Regions from separate parts of the Cobetia sp. 29-18-1 genome, predicted to be linked through region 2. Evidence: predicted binding sites of a transcription regulator. Region 2 holds the regulator's gene; the other holds the start of a gene.
What was found. The regulator PhoB, encoded in region 2, activates phosphate uptake and scavenging genes when phosphate is short. The targets are predictions, from matches to a motif close to TGTCATANNNNTGTCANA.
Positions count from the first base shown of each region.

Region 1: a site for PhoB is predicted at 5,543-5,560, ahead of QD208_RS04465 (PhoX family phosphatase). Genes of this name have one in related genera too.

Region 1 is NZ_JARWKS010000004.1:79,559-87,408, reverse strand. Features, by position in the region: gene hemB (porphobilinogen synthase) at 1-770, shown strand, start outside; gene ppk1 (polyphosphate kinase 1) at 819-3,104, shown strand; gene QD208_RS04465 (PhoX family phosphatase) at 3,311-5,452, opposite strand; gene QD208_RS04460 (3-deoxy-7-phosphoheptulonate synthase) at 5,715-6,875, opposite strand; gene QD208_RS04455 (sigma-70 family RNA polymerase sigma factor) at 7,602-7,850, shown strand, end outside.
Region 2 is NZ_JARWKS010000009.1:15,462-23,311, forward strand. Features, by position in the region: gene yccS (YccS family putative transporter) at 1-360, opposite strand, end outside; gene QD208_RS08765 (DUF2780 domain-containing protein) at 551-967, shown strand; gene QD208_RS08770 (hypothetical protein) at 1,173-1,529, opposite strand; gene QD208_RS08775 (HU family DNA-binding protein) at 1,703-1,978, opposite strand; gene QD208_RS08780 (FAD-dependent oxidoreductase) at 2,229-3,428, opposite strand; gene QD208_RS08785 (chorismate lyase) at 3,768-4,325, shown strand; gene ubiA (4-hydroxybenzoate octaprenyltransferase) at 4,393-5,283, shown strand; gene phoB (phosphate regulon transcriptional regulator PhoB) at 5,507-6,196, shown strand; gene phoR (phosphate regulon sensor histidine kinase PhoR) at 6,204-7,526, shown strand; gene cysZ (sulfate transporter CysZ) at 7,665-7,850, opposite strand, start outside.

The sequences.
Region 1 (7,850 bases), on a different contig from region 2:
TCTTCCCGGTGGTCGATGCCGAGGCCAAGACGCTGTATGCCGAAGAATCCTATAACGCCAACGGCCTGGTGCAGCGTTGCGTGCGCGCCTTGAAGGAAGCGCTGCCGGAGCTGGGCGTCATCACGGATGTCGCGCTCGACCCCTACACCGTTCACGGTCAGGACGGCATCCTCGACGAAGACGGCTACGTACTCAACGACCGCACCGTCGAGACCTTGATCAAGCAGGCGCTGTCACACGCGGAAGCCGGTGCCGATGTCATCGCGCCCTCCGACATGATGGATGGCCGCATCGGCTCCATCCGCGCCATGCTGGAACAGGAAGGCCTGATCAACACGCGCATCATGGCCTACTCGGCCAAGTACGCCTCCAACTACTACGGCCCGTTCCGTGACGCAGTCGGTTCGAGCGGCAATCTGGGCAAGGCCGACAAGCAGACCTACCAGATGGACCCCGCCAACAGCGACGAAGCCCTGCATGAGGTGGCGATGGACATCGCCGAGGGCGCTGACATGGTGATGGTCAAGCCGGGCATGCCCTATCTTGATGTGGTAACGCGTGTGAAGCGCGAGCTGGAAGTGCCGACCTTCGCCTATCAGGTCAGCGGTGAGTACGCCATGCACATGGCGGCTTTCCAGAACGGTTGGCTGGATGCCGACAAGGTCATTCTCGAGTCGCTGATGTGCTTCAAGCGTGCGGGTGCCGACGGCATCCTCACCTATTTTGCTCGCCAGGCGGCCGAATTGCTGGCGCAGAAAAACCGCCTTTGACAACCCCGGCCATTGCGGATGCGGCTGACCGGGATCATGGAGTTGATGATGGAACAGACGCCCAAGCAAGACACCGACAACAACACGGCGACCCTGCCGGAAGTCGCTGACAGTCGCGACAAGGATGCTGCCCCCAAGGCAGCATCCACCCCACGGGAAGGCGAGATCGAGCTGGCGGCGGATGAGCCGCCGGCTCAGGAACCGCTGCCCCTGCGCGTCAACCGGACGCGTACCGGTATCCATGCCAAGGCCACCCCCTCCCCCGAGGCTGATCTCGCTGATCCGGCGCTGTACTTCAATCGCGAGCTGTCCAACCTGCAGTTCAACATCCGCGTACTCGAGCAGGCCAAGGATACCTCGCATCCGCTGCTCAACCGCTTGATGTTCCTGCTGATCTTCACGTCCAACATGGACGAGTTCTTCGAGATTCGCGTGGCGGGTCTCAAGCATCAGATCGCCTTCGATCGCACCGACCCCGGCTGTGACGGCATGCTGCCGAGCAAGGTGCTCGATGAGGTATCCCGCATCACGCATGAGCAGGTCGAACGCCAGTACCGCATGCTCAACGAGGACCTGATCCCCGCGCTGGAAGAGCAGCACATCCGCTTCCGTCGCCGCAATCAGTGGAACGATGCCCAGAAGGCCTGGGTGCGCGATTACTTCGAGGAAGAGATCCAGCCGGTCATCAGCCCGATCGGCCTCGACCCGTCGCACCCGTTCCCGCGCCTGGTCAACAAGAGCCTCAACTTCATCGTCGAGCTGGAAGGCAAGGATGCCTTCGGTCGTGAAGGTGGCCTGGCCATCCTGCCGGCCCCGCGCTCGCTGCCGCGTCTGATCCGCATCCCGGATGGCCTCGTCGAGCCGGGGTACACCGAATACGTCTTCCTGTCCTCGATGATCCACGCTCACGCCCAGGAGCTGTTCCCGGGCATGAAGATCAAGGGCTGCTATCAGTTCCGCCTGACCCGCAACGCCGACCTCTCGGTGGATGCCGAGGATGTCTCCGACCTGGCCTCCGCGCTGCGTGGCGAGCTGCTGGCGCGCCGCTACGGCGACGGGGTGCGTCTCGAGGTGGCCGACAACTGCCCGGAAGCGCTCTACACCTTCCTGCTCAAGCAGTTCGACCTGGAAACGCGTGACCTCTATCAGGTCAAGGGCCCGGTCAACCTCAACCGCCTGATGGAAGTCATCGGCGACGTCGGCCGCGAGGACCTGCTCTACGCCCCGTTCACCCCGGGCATTCCCAAGGCGCTCAAGGGCGACAACAGCCTGTTCGATGCGATCCGTCGCGAGGACATCCTGCTGCATCACCCCTTCCAGTCCTTCTCCCCGGTCGAGAACCTGCTCGCCGAGGCGGCGCGTGACCCGAACGTGCTGGCCATCAAGCAGACCCTCTATCGCACCGGCGCCGACTCCAACATCGTCTCCTCGCTGGTGGAAGCCGCACGTCAGGGCAAGGAGATCACCGTGGTGATCGAGCTGCGGGCGCGCTTCGATGAGGCCGACAACCTGCAGCTGGCCTCACGCCTGCAGGAAGCCGGCGCCATCGTCATCTACGGCGTGATGGCCTACAAGACCCATGCCAAGATGCTGCATATCGTGCGACGTGAACACGGCGAGCTGCGTCACTACGCGCACCTGGGCACCGGTAACTACCATGCCAAGACGGCGCGCCTGTATACCGATTACAGCCTGCTGACCGCCAACGAGACGCTGTGCGAGGACGTCCACAAGGTCTTCCAGCAGCTGACCGGCATGGGCAAGCAGCGCAATATCGAGAAGCTGCTGCACGCGCCCTTCACACTGCATGAGCGCATGGTGGAGATGATCGACCGTGAAGCGCGCAATGCCGAGAAAGGCAAGCGCGCCCACATCATCATCAAATGCAATTCACTGACCGAGCCCAAGCTGATTCGCGCCCTCTACCGCGCCTCGCGGGCTGGCGTGCAGTGTGACCTGATCATCCGCGGCGTCTGCTGTCTGCGCCCTGGCGTGCCGGGGATTTCCGACAACATCCGCGTACGCTCGGTGATCGGTCGCTTCCTCGAACACACGCGCACCTTCCACTTCCACAATGCCGGTCAGCCGGAAACCTGGTGCTCCAGCGCGGATTACATGGAGCGCAACATGTTCCACCGCGTCGAGACCTGCTTCCCGCTGCTCGACAAGAAGCTGGCCCAGCGTATCCGCAAGGACCTGGACACCTATCTGGTCGACAACTGCCAGAGCTGGCGTCTGGAAAGCGATGGCCACTACACCCAGCTGGATGCCGGCGACGCGGAACCGATCAGCGTGCAGGAAACCCTGCTGTTCGCCTACGCCGCCAAGGCCTGATCGCGCTCGGCAAGGTCAGGACAGAACAAAGCTCATGAACTCTCGGCCCTCATGCTTGCGTGGGGGCCGTTGTCGTTGGCCCTCCCCACCCGCTTGATCGACCAAGCACCCTCAAGCGAAGCGGGGCCAGGTTCAGGCGCATGAAAAAGCCCCCGTATCATCGATACGGGGGCTTCGCGTTCACACCTGACGCGCGGCGGCTTACATCAGACGCCGATCTGGCCGCCATCTTCGCGCTGGATGACCACGGTCGCGGCGCGGGCACGCACGCTGCCGTCGGTCTCGGCGGTGGCGTCATCGCTCTGCGGCCAGTTGGCCGGGTGCTGGATGTTGATGAACATCGCGGTCTTGTCCGGGGTAGTGAAGATACCGGTGACTTCACAACCGTTCGGGCCCACCGCGAAGCGCTTGAGCTGCGCCTGGTTGTCGGCACCGATCACGGCCGCGTCACCCTCGGCCTGCTCGAGACCTGCCGGCACGACCGCCAGCAGCTGGTCATTGGTGACCTCGGTGATGCCTTCGTAGCCGTTGTCGGTCTGGATCCACAGGATGCTGTCCTGACCTTCGCGGCCATCGAAGTAGAGGCCATCGGGACTGGCGAACTCGTTCATCTCGGTCAGGCCGGACAGGTTGTCGGCATCGCTGGCCGCTGCGCCGAACACGAAGATCTCCCAATCGAAGGCCTTGTGATCGCCCGCTTCACGCCAGCGGATGATCTGACCCGCTTCGTTGTTGCCACGCGGATTGGCCGCGTTGGTCGGCGCGGTCTTGTAACCGACACCCGGCTCCTCGATGGCGGTGCCATCGTTGGTGAAGGCGGCGTCAGTGCCTTCCTCGGTACGCTTGGAGTTGTTGGTCAGCGTCATGTAGACCTCACCGGACACCGGGTCCACCGCGCCCCACTCCGGGCGGTCCATCGGGGTCGCGCCCATCAGGTCAGCCGCATCGGTGGTGTGGATGATGATGCCAGCCAGGTCATCGGCCGCCAGCCCCAGTGCCTCGGCCAGGGTGCGGCCATCCTTGGTCACGGCGTCCGGGGTCAGCTTGAGCCACGTGCCGGTGCCATCGGCGGAGAACTGGGCGACATACAGCGTGCCCTTGTCCAGGTACTTGTCGCCGATCGCCAGGCGGTCCTTGAAGTCACCGGCGCCACGGGCATCAGCGGCGTCCCACTTGGCGTCCGACACGAACTTGTAGATGTACTCGTTGCGCGAATCGTGACCGGAGTAGAAGACCACCGGCTCACCCTCGACCAGCTTGCCCGGCCAGCAACCTTCGTGACGGAAGCGGCCCAGCGCGGTGCGCTTGATGGCCTGCTCGCCGGTGTAGGGGTCGATCTCGACGATATAGCCGAAGGTCCGCGGCTCGTTGCGGTAATCCTTGTCGGCGGTGTCTGCCGTCGGCGTGTTGTCGAAACGCGCGAATTCGCCATCGACTTCACTGGCATCCCCGGCGGCGGTTTCCCAGCCATAGCGGCCACGCTCGGTCTCGATGCCGATGCGGTTGTCATCGAGCTGACGATCGCTGCGCTTGACGAAGTAACCCGGCCAGTTCTCTTCGCAGGTCAGGTAGGTGCCCCATGGGGTGTAGCCGTTGGCGCAGTTGTTGTTGGTACCACGGGTGCGCATGCCATCCGGCGAGAAGGCCGTCTTGACGTAATCGCTGCCCGCCACCGGGCCGCTCAGCTTCATTTCGCTGGCGCTGGTGTAGCGGCGGTTGTAGCGCGAATCGCCCACCACTTCCCACTTGCCGTTGCTGGCCTTCTTGACCTCGACGATGGTCACGCCATGGGCATTGATCTCGGTGCGCACTTCATCGGCCGGACGCTTGCCGGAATCCGCATTGGTTGCGCCGCCCTTGGGTGCCCACAGAGCATCCTGATCGATGTATTCGTTGTTCATGACCAGCAGGAAGTTGCTGGAGGCCGTGTCGTCGCTCAAGGCGAAATTGTGCATGCCATCGTGATGCATGCCGACGGTGTTGAGCTGGATCTCCGGCGTCATCGCCAGGTCCTTGCTCCACTTGGGTGCCTTGGCATTGAGCGGCGTGCCCCACGGCGCCAGCACCTGTGCGGTATACCCCTTGGGAACCACGACTGCATCCGTGCGTGAACCCTTGATCGATTCGAAGGCCAGTGCCAGAGCCGTCTTCTCGCCCGCAGCATTGCTGGCGGCGTTGGCCGTGGTGCTCAGCCCCGCAAGACCGAAACCACCCAGCATGCTGGCAGCCGCCATGCCCAGGCCACCCTGCAGGACACGACGACGCGAGATGTGTCGTTCGATGACGGATGAGAACGTCTCGTTGCTGCTGGGATTAAGCAGGCGATGGTCTTCGATTTCCTTGCTCATGTCGCTTCCCCGTAGTCAGGTTTCGGGTTGTTCTGTTCAGGCATGCCCCTTGAGGGCATGCCGAAGGCAACAAGAGTGATACGCGAGCCCGATGACAATTCCGTGACGAACGGGCAACAAAGGCAAGAGACGACAGCGCCCAACGGCCTTTCGACCGTTGGGCGCTGGGGACTTCAGGACAAGCCGACAAATTCAGCAAACATCAGGCAAGCGCGACGTCATCCTCCCATCGAGGCGCGAGTCTGGCGCCTGACGTCTGACCTCAGGCCTCGCGCAGGCGCTCGGCGGCCAGGCTCAGCAGGTGCTCGGTGGTTTCCCAGCCAAGGCATGCATCGGTGACGGACACGCCATGACGCAGCTGGGAGAGCTTCTCCGCTGCCGGCAAGGCCTGCTTGCCTTCATTGAGGTGGCTCTCGAGCATCACGCCGATCAAGGCATCATCCCCCGCCAGGCGCTGAGAGAGCACATCCAGCATCACTTCGCTCTGGCGACGGTGGTCCTTGCGGGAATTGGCGTGGCTGCAATCGACCATCAGGCGCGGCGTCAGGCCAGCGCCTTCCAGCTCACGCCGGCAGGCGGCCACCGAGGCGGCGTCATAGTTGGGCTGGCCATGGCCGCCGCGCAGCACCACATGGGTGTGCGGGTTGCCCGCGGTCTCGATCAGCGCCGGACGTCCGCTGTCATCCATGCCGAAGTGGCGATGCCCATGCGCCGCCGCCCCGATGGCCTGCACGGCGACCTCGACGCCTCCGTCAGTGCCGTTCTTGAAGCCCACTGCACAGCCGAGGCCGGAGGCCATCTCGCGATGGATCTGCGACTCGGTGGTGCGGGCGCCGATGGCCGCCCAGCCGAGCAGGTCTTCCAGGTAGGCGGCGGTCAGCGGCTGCAGCAGCTCCGTCGCCACCGGCAGGCCCAGCTGGTTGATCTCGCGCATCAGCTCGCGTGCCTGACGCAGGCCGGTGGCCATGTCATCGCTGCCATCCAGGTGCGGATCATAGGCCAGCCCCTTCCAGCCCACCGTGGTGCGCGGCTTCTCGACATAGACACGCATCACCAGCTTGAGGCGATCACGCACCTGCGGCTCGATCACCGCCAGGCGCTGGGCGTACTCGCGCGCGGCCTTGAGGTCATGGATGGAGCACGGCCCGACCACCACCAGCAGACGATCATCGTCGCCGGCGAGAATGGCGTTGATCTCATCGCGATGCTGGCGAATCTGGCCGGCCAGGTCGGCGTCCACCGGCAGCTGCTCGCGCAACTCGCTGGCGCTGGGCAGGGCTTCACGACTGATGCGTCCGGGTGTGGTCGGTGTCTGGGCGGCATCAGAGCGGGTCACGGTGGCGTTCTCGGCAGTCAAGGGATCAACAGTGGCGTCGGCAGTATGCGGGTTGGCGGTCAACACGCGTTCAAGGCTGGCGTTCATGGTCTTCTCTCCTGTGATGAAGCCTCGGCTCCATCACGCAATATTCATTCTGACAGACAGGGACTTCGCGAATCGTCACCCCGGTGTTGCTCGCCCTGCCCCGCGGTGACAGCGGAAAGAGGCAGGACGCCGCTAAATCGCCAGCGCCAATAACCATGCACGACCCGAGCGGAGGCAAGAGAAAAGCGGGTAGTCAGGATAGTGGTGCGCATGGTCATTCCTCTCGTCATTCATGCTGCAATCATTGTCGGCACGTTAGGGTGGCATGCCTCTCGTCATGGATTTCGCAAGGCCCGAAACGCAAGAACCCCCGGCCGTGGCTGCGACCGGGGGTTCTTCAAGGTGGTGGCAGCCCGTACGAGACAGGCGCGCCGTAACCTCAGGCGCGCCCCTGTGTAAACCAATACCAATAGCCGGCCGCACACGCCGCCGTCACGACCTGGCCCGAAGGGCAGGCAGCGACAGTGAACGGGCGGTGGCTGGTGGTCTGATTCATGGGGCGGGCCGGTATCCAGTGGTGACGATGAAAAGGTGATAGGCCTATCCTTGCACTCCAGATCGTCCTGCGCAAGCGTGAACCGGCAACAAACCGTTGCCCGCACGCATAAAGAAGGGCTATCAGCCTGAAGTGGCATCAGTATAATCTTTGGTTGTCGAGCAACATGATCGGCAACACGCATTCGTCCAGCGGTGCCTGACACCGCGCCCACAGCTTGGAATGCATGCATGCAGGATTCCCGAAATGATGCACTGATTGAGTATCTGTCGGGATGCGCCCGGCAGGATGCCAAGGCACTGGATCAGCTCTATCGAGCGACCAGTGCGCATCTATACGCTCAGTTGCTGCGTATCTTGAGACATGAGGCATCCGCGCAGGATTGTCTTCAGCAGGTCTACATCCGGGTATGGGCCGCCGCCGCCCAGTATGACGCCGGCCGCGCCCGCCCGATGACCTGGCTCGGCACCATGACCCGC
Region 2 (7,850 bases):
GCCGTAGCGGGCATCGATGGCGCCCAGCATCGGCATCGCGAAGGTAGCCAGCGCCAGCCCGATCACGAAGGGCAGCGGCATGCCGAACAACAGCTCCACCGAGACGGCGGCGATGCTGAAGCAGGCCAGCGTCATGCCCAGCGCGCGCAGTCGGCCCCGCCAGTGATCATCGGTTTCCGCCAGCCCCGAGGCGATCACGCCCAGAAACAGCGGGATCACCACCGCCATCTCGTCGAGCCAGAACCCCACCGCCATCACGCCACCCAGCGCGATCAACATGCGCAGCGAATAGCTGAAGGCATCCAGCGTCCACAGACGACGCAGGGAGTGCATGAGGGAGTCCAGGAGAGAGCGTGTCATGAAGTGTTCCGTGACCAGGGCGCCGGGCAGCGCATTAGACTTTAGATTTATATCGCTAGCATAACACCCCGTTCTGCCGTGTCCGAGAGCCATGGCGCATGCAAGCGTTGGCGGGCGCGTCGAATGTCGAATCGCCGCGACGTGCCACTCTGAAGACTCCTGACCTCATTGGCTTTCATGGAGAATACCGATGCATCCTCTTATCGAACGCGTCACTGGCTCCCTCGGGCTGTCACCGGAAATCGCCGAGCAGGCGGTCGGCATGGTTCTCAAGTTCGTGCGTGAGCAGGGGCCGGATGGCCCGGCCGCCTCACTGCTGGGCGCCATCCCGGGAGCGGAAGGCCTGATCGGCAGCGCAGGCGAGGAAGCCGCCGAGTCCGGTGGCGGTGGCCTCATGGGCGGCCTGATGGGCGCCGTCAGCGCCTTCACCGGCGGCAGCGGTGGCGGTGCGCTGGAACTGGGCCAGAAGCTGATGGGGCTGGACCTGAACATGGACCAGGCGCGCGGCGTGGCCGATGAGACGCTGAGTTATGCCCGCGAAGAAGCCGGCGATGGCGTGGTCGACCAGGTGCTCGAAGGCATTCCGGGCCTCAAGCAGTTGCTGTGACGCCTCGAGGGCGTTGAGAGGGGCTTCTCCAACAACCCCTCGCAAGTAAAGGCTCGCAAGAAAGGCTCGCAAGAAAGGCTCGCGACAACTGCTCATGACAACTGCTCATGACAACTGCTCATGACAACTGCTCGTGACAAAAGAACGCCCCGCTGATTCTCTCAGCGGGGCGTCTTTCGTTCATGCAGGTACGGCACCGGGTCATTCAGCGAATGCGCTTGAGCAATGACTGCAAGCGGTTGAGCTGGGCCGAATCGCCGACCAGACGCACGCGCTGGTCCATCAGGCCTTGCAGGAAGGCACGCGGCGAGGGCTTGAGCAGAAAGGCCACCGCACTGTCGCTATCGGCGAAGCGCAGCTCAAGCTCGGTATCCACCGGCAGGCCACTGCCCGTGGTGACGCCCGCGTGGGACATGCGGTAGTGACGCGCGATGCTCATGTCTTCGGTCGCGACGCCCCAGTCCAGCGGACGCTTTTCCAGCTCGGCACGAAATTCGGGGTCACGCTTGAAGGCCCGCTTGAGCAGCAGACCCAGCACCCACAGCAATATCTTGAGCTTCATGGTGTCATTCCTTGAATCGCGAAGCGTCGGTCACGCAGGCCATATGAAAATGCCACCGGCCCCGCAGGGCGGAACCGGTGGCATCAGCATGACAGCCGACAGGGCTTTTGATGACGACGATTGAAAGCCATGGCGACAGCCACCCCGGGTCTGCGCTGAAGCACGAGCCGAGGTTACTTGGTCACTGCATCCTTCAACGACTTGCCGGGTTTGAAGGCAACGGTCTTGCTGGCCGGGATGGTCAGCGGCTTGCCTGTCTGAGGGTTCTTGCCGGTACGCGCCGCACGCTGGCGCACGGTGAATGACCCGAAGCCGATCAGTGAGACGTCATTGCCTTTGGCCACGGTATGAGTGATCTCGTCGAGAATCACGTTCAGTACCTGACTGGCCTTGTCCTTGGATAGATCCGCACGCTCGGCGATGGCCGCAGCGAGTTCTGGCTTGCGCATGAAAAGCCCTCCTGGTTTGGCATTCTGCACGGGCGGCCAAGCCGCCGTTTCCATTGTTGTTCTTGCACTTGCTAGCGGTGGCGTATGGCGGCGACGCAATCCGCTCCCGGCAAGCTTTGCCGTATCAAACCTGTCGATGACAGCATTCTGTCAGACTCCGCCCGCTGAGCAGCATGTCTGACGGAGCATTCACTATCGTGCCTGACCGCGCTGGCAGCAAGGGATTTACGACCATCGATCATGGCATCGCCTAGCCTAGCAACGGCGGCGCCTGCCGCGCTAGCTCGACTTTCCTGCGAACGGCGGCGCCTGTCAACGCATATCCAATCAAGCGTTCGTTCATATCCAGTGCACGCGCTTCGAGGTCATCGCCTTCACCGGTGATTTCCCAGCGCGCCACGGCCGAACGCGGCGGATAGGCCACCACCGGCAAGACCGGTGTCTTGACCAGCACCGGCCACGCCTTCCAGTCGAGCACGCTCGGCTCGCCACACAGGTTGGCCGCCAGGGTGCGCGCGGCCATCTGCAGCGGCTGGACATACATGGCATTGACGCCCTCGACACTGGCGCAATCGCCCAGCGCCCAGATATGCGGCTGTGAGGTGGCCAGGTGGCGGTCGACACGGATGCCATCACCGCCGGCGCTCAGACCCGCGGCCTGCGCCAGACGAATGCGCGGCGCCAGCCCGGTGGCCAGCAGAACCACGGAGCCCGTCAGGCGACGACCGCTCTGCAGGCGCACCTCGACCGGCGCGGCCTGGCGTTCGGCCTCCTCGCCTGAGTTTGCGGCGATGGTCTCGACCATCTCGCCCTGGCGACGCGTCACACCGAGCCCATCCAGCGCCGCGCCCAGACGCTGCCCCAGCGCTTGCGGCAGCAGTCCATCCAGCGGAGTTTCCTCTGGCGCGACCAGCGTGACGCGGTGGCCGGCGGCCGTCAGATCATTGGCGTATTCACAGCCGACCAGTCCGGCACCGACAATCACCACGTGCCCGCCTTCCCCACGCTCGCGGGCCTTCGCCAGCGTCGCGCAGAAGGCCGCATAGTCGTCAAGGTCATTGATGCTCTGCACGCGTGAGGCCACTTCTGCGGCGACGGGGAAGGGACGACGCGGCGCGGCGCCGAGTGCCAGCACCAGCTCGTCATAGGCCAGACACTCCTCGCCCAGCCATAGCTGGCGGGCATCACCGTCGATGGCGGTGACGCGTTGATGGATACGCAGCTCGGCATTCAGCTCGTCCACCAGCGCCACCGGCGCCTGACGCGACAGGTCGGTGGCCGACATCTTCTTGGCGAAGGCGGTGGACAGCATGGGCTTGGCGTAATCGTGGCCGCTGTCCTGGCTGATGAGAATCAGCCGGCTGTCCTTGTCACGCGCACGCAGCGCGCGCGCCAGACCAATGCCCGCCATGCCGGTACCAATGATGACAAGGGTGCGAGGGTCGCGCATGGCACCATCTCCTGAGATCGATCCGAGGGAAGCGCTGATGAAAGAGCGCCAGCAGCGTCCGTCATGAACGCCGATGAATGCGCCCAGCATACCAGCCCGCCAGCAGTGCAGGCATGCCTGAGCGGGAGGCCTGGCCGCCCGGCCATGCTAGACTCGCCATTTCGTCATCCTGACAGGGAATTCACCGTGGTCCGATGCCCAGCAGGCGAGCCTCATCGCGCAGCGCTCACGCCACAGACCTCCACCTGTGAGGCGCCTCATTCGTCAACCGAGCCCCTGTGCCAGCCTGCGCCTCGCTGGCCTTTGCCCACGCGCGCCGCACCCGCTGCTTCGGCGGCGGTGCGCCGTCATTGGCAGCCGGCTGCCGCGCTGCAAGGTGTCATGCCGGCCGGCTGGTGGGCGTGGCTCTCCTCGACGGACTCGCTGACCCAGCGTCTTGCCAGCGCCATGCAGCAGCAGGATGAACGCGATGGCCAGCCAATCCAGGGCCTGCGCGTGCGCCTGCTGCTGCAGGACACCGGCCCCGCGCGGCTGGATGAGGCACGCCTGCTGGGCATCGGCCCACGCCGGCATGTCTGGCGGCGCGAAGTGGCGCTCTGTCATGGCGATACGCCATGGGTGATCGCACGCTCGCTGGCGGCGCTGGACCTGGCCCACGGTCATCGCCTCTCGACGCTGGGCGAGCGCTCGCTGGGCCATTGGCTGTTTCGCCAGCCCGACCTGACCCGCAGCGCCATCGATGTCAGCCGCGCCCCGCTGGTGCTTTCGAGCCCCAGGCCGCTGGCCCGCACCACCAGCCTGTGGATGCGCCGCTCGATGTTCTCGCATGGTCGCTTCAAGGTGCTGGTGCAGGAGGGCTTCACGCCGGCCTTCCAGCACGCGCTGCAGCTGGCCTGAGCCTTGCGCCCGACTGGCCTCGTTTCCCTCTCTTCCCTTGCCCACTACCACCCGCCCAGGAGCCCCGATGACCGCGTCATCCACTTCCGCCGCTTCGCGTCCTTCCAGACTGGCCGACTACCTCGCCCTGACACGGCTGGACCGCCCCATCGGCACCTGGCTGCTGATGTGGCCGACCCTGTGGGCACTGTGGCTGGCGGCAGATGGCATTCCCGAGCGCACGACCCTGCTGATCTTCATCGCCGGGGTCTATCTGATGCGCGCCGCCGGCTGCGTCATCAACGACTACGCCGACCGCCATTGGGACAAGCATGTCGAGCGCACGCGTGACCGGCCGCTGACCTCGGGTCGCATTTCGGAGCGCGAGGCGCTGACGCTGTTCGGGGGGCTGGTCGCGGCCGCCTTCGTGCTGGTGTGCTTCACCAACCTGACCACGGTGCTGCTGTCGATCGTCGCCGTACTGCTGGCGGCCAGCTATCCGTTCATGAAGCGCTTCCATCATCTGCCCCAGGTGGTGCTGGGCGCCGCCTTCGGCTGGGCGATTCCGATGGCCTTCGCCGCGACGCTGGAGGAGGTACCGACCTACGGCTGGTGGCTGTTCGCGGCCAACCTGATGTGGACGGTGGCCTACGACACCGCCTACGCGATGGTCGATCGCAATGACGACCTCAAGGTAGGCATCAAGTCCACCGCCGTGCTGTTCGGGCGTGCCGACAAGCTGATGATCGGCCTGTTGCAGCTGGGCATGCTGGTGATGTTGATCGGCATCGGCCTGCACCTGGCGCTGGGCATCTTCTACTGGCTGGGGCTGGCTGCCGCCGCCGTCACCTTCGTCTGGCAGCAACGTCTGATCCGTGAGCGTGAGCGTGCGCCCTGCTTCCAGGCGTTCCTCAACAATCATTGGACGGGGCTGCTGATCTTCGCCGGTATCGCCCTTGCGACCTGGCCGATGAGCTGACTCCTGCATAAACATTAGTATTATTTAAATTAAAGCGACCCCTGCCCTCTGTTGCTTCCCAGCCCACGGATCATGCCTGCCTGCCGCGCCTCCAAGGTGGCTGGCAGGCTTGCGTGCAAGCTGCCATGCTGGCAGTTGTCATCTCGTTGTCATATAAGCGGGTTGTAATCGTCATCGACTTGTCATTCTGGCGCGTGCGCCGACTGCTGCATGGGATCTAGCGATGAGCTCCAAGACCGTACTGATTGTCGACGATGAATCCTCGATTCGCGAGATGATCGCCGTTGCCCTCGAAATGGCGGATTACCGCGTGCTGGAGGCAGACAATGCCCAGGACGCCCACGCCATCGTCGTCGATGAAAAGCCCGATCTGCTGTTGCTGGACTGGATGATGCCGGGCACCAGTGGCCTGGAGCTCGCGCGGCGTCTCAAGCGTGACGAGACCACCTCGGAGCTGCCGATCATCCTGTTGACCGCCAAGGGCGAGGAAGACAACAAGATTCAAGGCCTGGAAGCCGGTGCCGACGACTACATCACCAAGCCCTTCTCGCCGCGCGAGCTGGTCGCCCGTCTCAAGGCCGTGCTGCGTCGCACCACTCCCAAGGGAGTCGAGGAGGCGGTGGAAGTCGAAGGCCTGATGCTCGACCCGGCCAGCCACCGCGTCACCGCCCACGGCAACTCGCTGGATGTCGGCCCGACCGAATATCGCCTGCTGCAGTTCTTCATGACGCATCAGGAGCGTGCCTACACGCGCAGCCAGCTGCTCGATCAGGTATGGGGCGGCAACGTCTATGTCGAGGAGCGCACCGTGGACGTGCACATCCGTCGCCTGCGCAAGGCGCTGGGCACAGGCCATCAGCATCTGATCCAGACCGTCCGCGGCACCGGTTACCGCTTCAGCGCTCAGGCCTGAGGGATTCATGCGCTATTGGACCAACGAGCTATGGCGCCTCGGCTACCTTGCCGGTGGCTTCGGCCTTATCGGTGGCCTGCTGGGCCATCTGGGCTGGGGCCTGGCGCTGGGCCTTTCGCTGTATCTGTTCGTCCATCTCAAGCACTTGAAGAGCCTCTACACCTGGCTGATCACCAATCCCCATGAAGAGCCGCCGCCCGGCGATGGCGTCTGGGGAGACCTGCTCGATCGTCTCTACCGCTACCAGAAGGGCCAGCGTCAGGCTCAGGAGCGACTGCGCAGCATCCTCAACCGTATCCAGGAATCCTCCGAGGCCATGCGCGACGGCCTGGTGATGCTGGACAACCACGGTGACATGGAATGGTGGAACAGCGCTGCCGAGCAGCTGGTCGGTCTCAAGGCCAGCCACGACCGTGGCCAGCACATCACCAATTATCTGCGTGACCCCGTCTTCATCGACTACTTCAATCGGCTGGCCTACCGCGAGCCGCTGACGCTCCAGTCGCCGCTGTCTGACAACCTGACGCTGCAGATCTCCATCACCCTGTTCGGTGACAACGAGCGTCTGGTCATGCTGCGTGACGTCACCCGCCTCTATCGTCTGGAAGAGATGCGCCGCGACTTCGTGGCCAATGTCTCCCATGAGCTGCGCACGCCGCTGACGGTGCTGGCCGGCTATCTCGAGACCTACTCCGATTACGCCGATGACCTGCCACCTCGCTGGCAGCGTGGACTGGGCCAGATGCAGAGCCAGACCGACCGCATGCAGCACCTGGTCGAGGACCTGCTGACCCTGTCACGCCTGGAAACCGACGAACTGTCCGACAACGGTCGCTGCATCGACATGAGCGCCCTGCTCGGCCATATCCGCGACGACGCCGAAGGCCTGTCCCAGGGGCGCCACACCTTCTCCATCGAGGCCGATGCCAGCCTGTCACTGCGCGGTGAGGAGCAGGAACTGCGCAGCGCGATCTCGAATCTGGTCTTCAATGCGGTGCGCTACACCCCCGAAGACTGCCATATCACCCTGCGCTGGAAGGCGGATGACCCGGGCCTGCTGGTCGAGGTGGAAGATGATGGGGATGGCATCGACCCGGTGCACCTGCCGCGCCTGACCGAGCGCTTCTACCGCATCGACAAGGGCCGCAGCACCGCCACGGGAGGCACCGGCCTCGGGCTTGCCATCGTCAAGCATGTGCTGATTCGCCATCAGGGCCATCTGGAGATCGACAGCCACCCCGGCGAGGGTGCGCGCTTCCGCTGTCACTTCCCCGACGAGCGCGCCTGTCAGGCAAGCGCTCCCCAGGCCAGCAGTGCGCTAGCCCAGTGATGGGCTGACTCAGTGATGATCTGACCCGGACGCCAGCCCAACGCAGAACGCCCCGCAGCCACCTCGAAAGGAGGCGACTGCGGGGCGTTTCGTTTGGTCAATCAGACGACGCTGCGGCTATTTCAGCGACAGGCTGTCTCAACGACGCGGTGCCGGCAACTGACGGTAGTGGCTCTGCCACATCAGTACCGCCCCGGCGACGGCGCCCGGGATGAACAGCAGATTGGCCAGCGGCACCAGCGTCATGACGAACACCGCGGCGCCGAAGGTCAGTGAGGGCCACCAGCGCGCCTTGAGGCGCTGCTTCATGTCACCGAAGCTGAC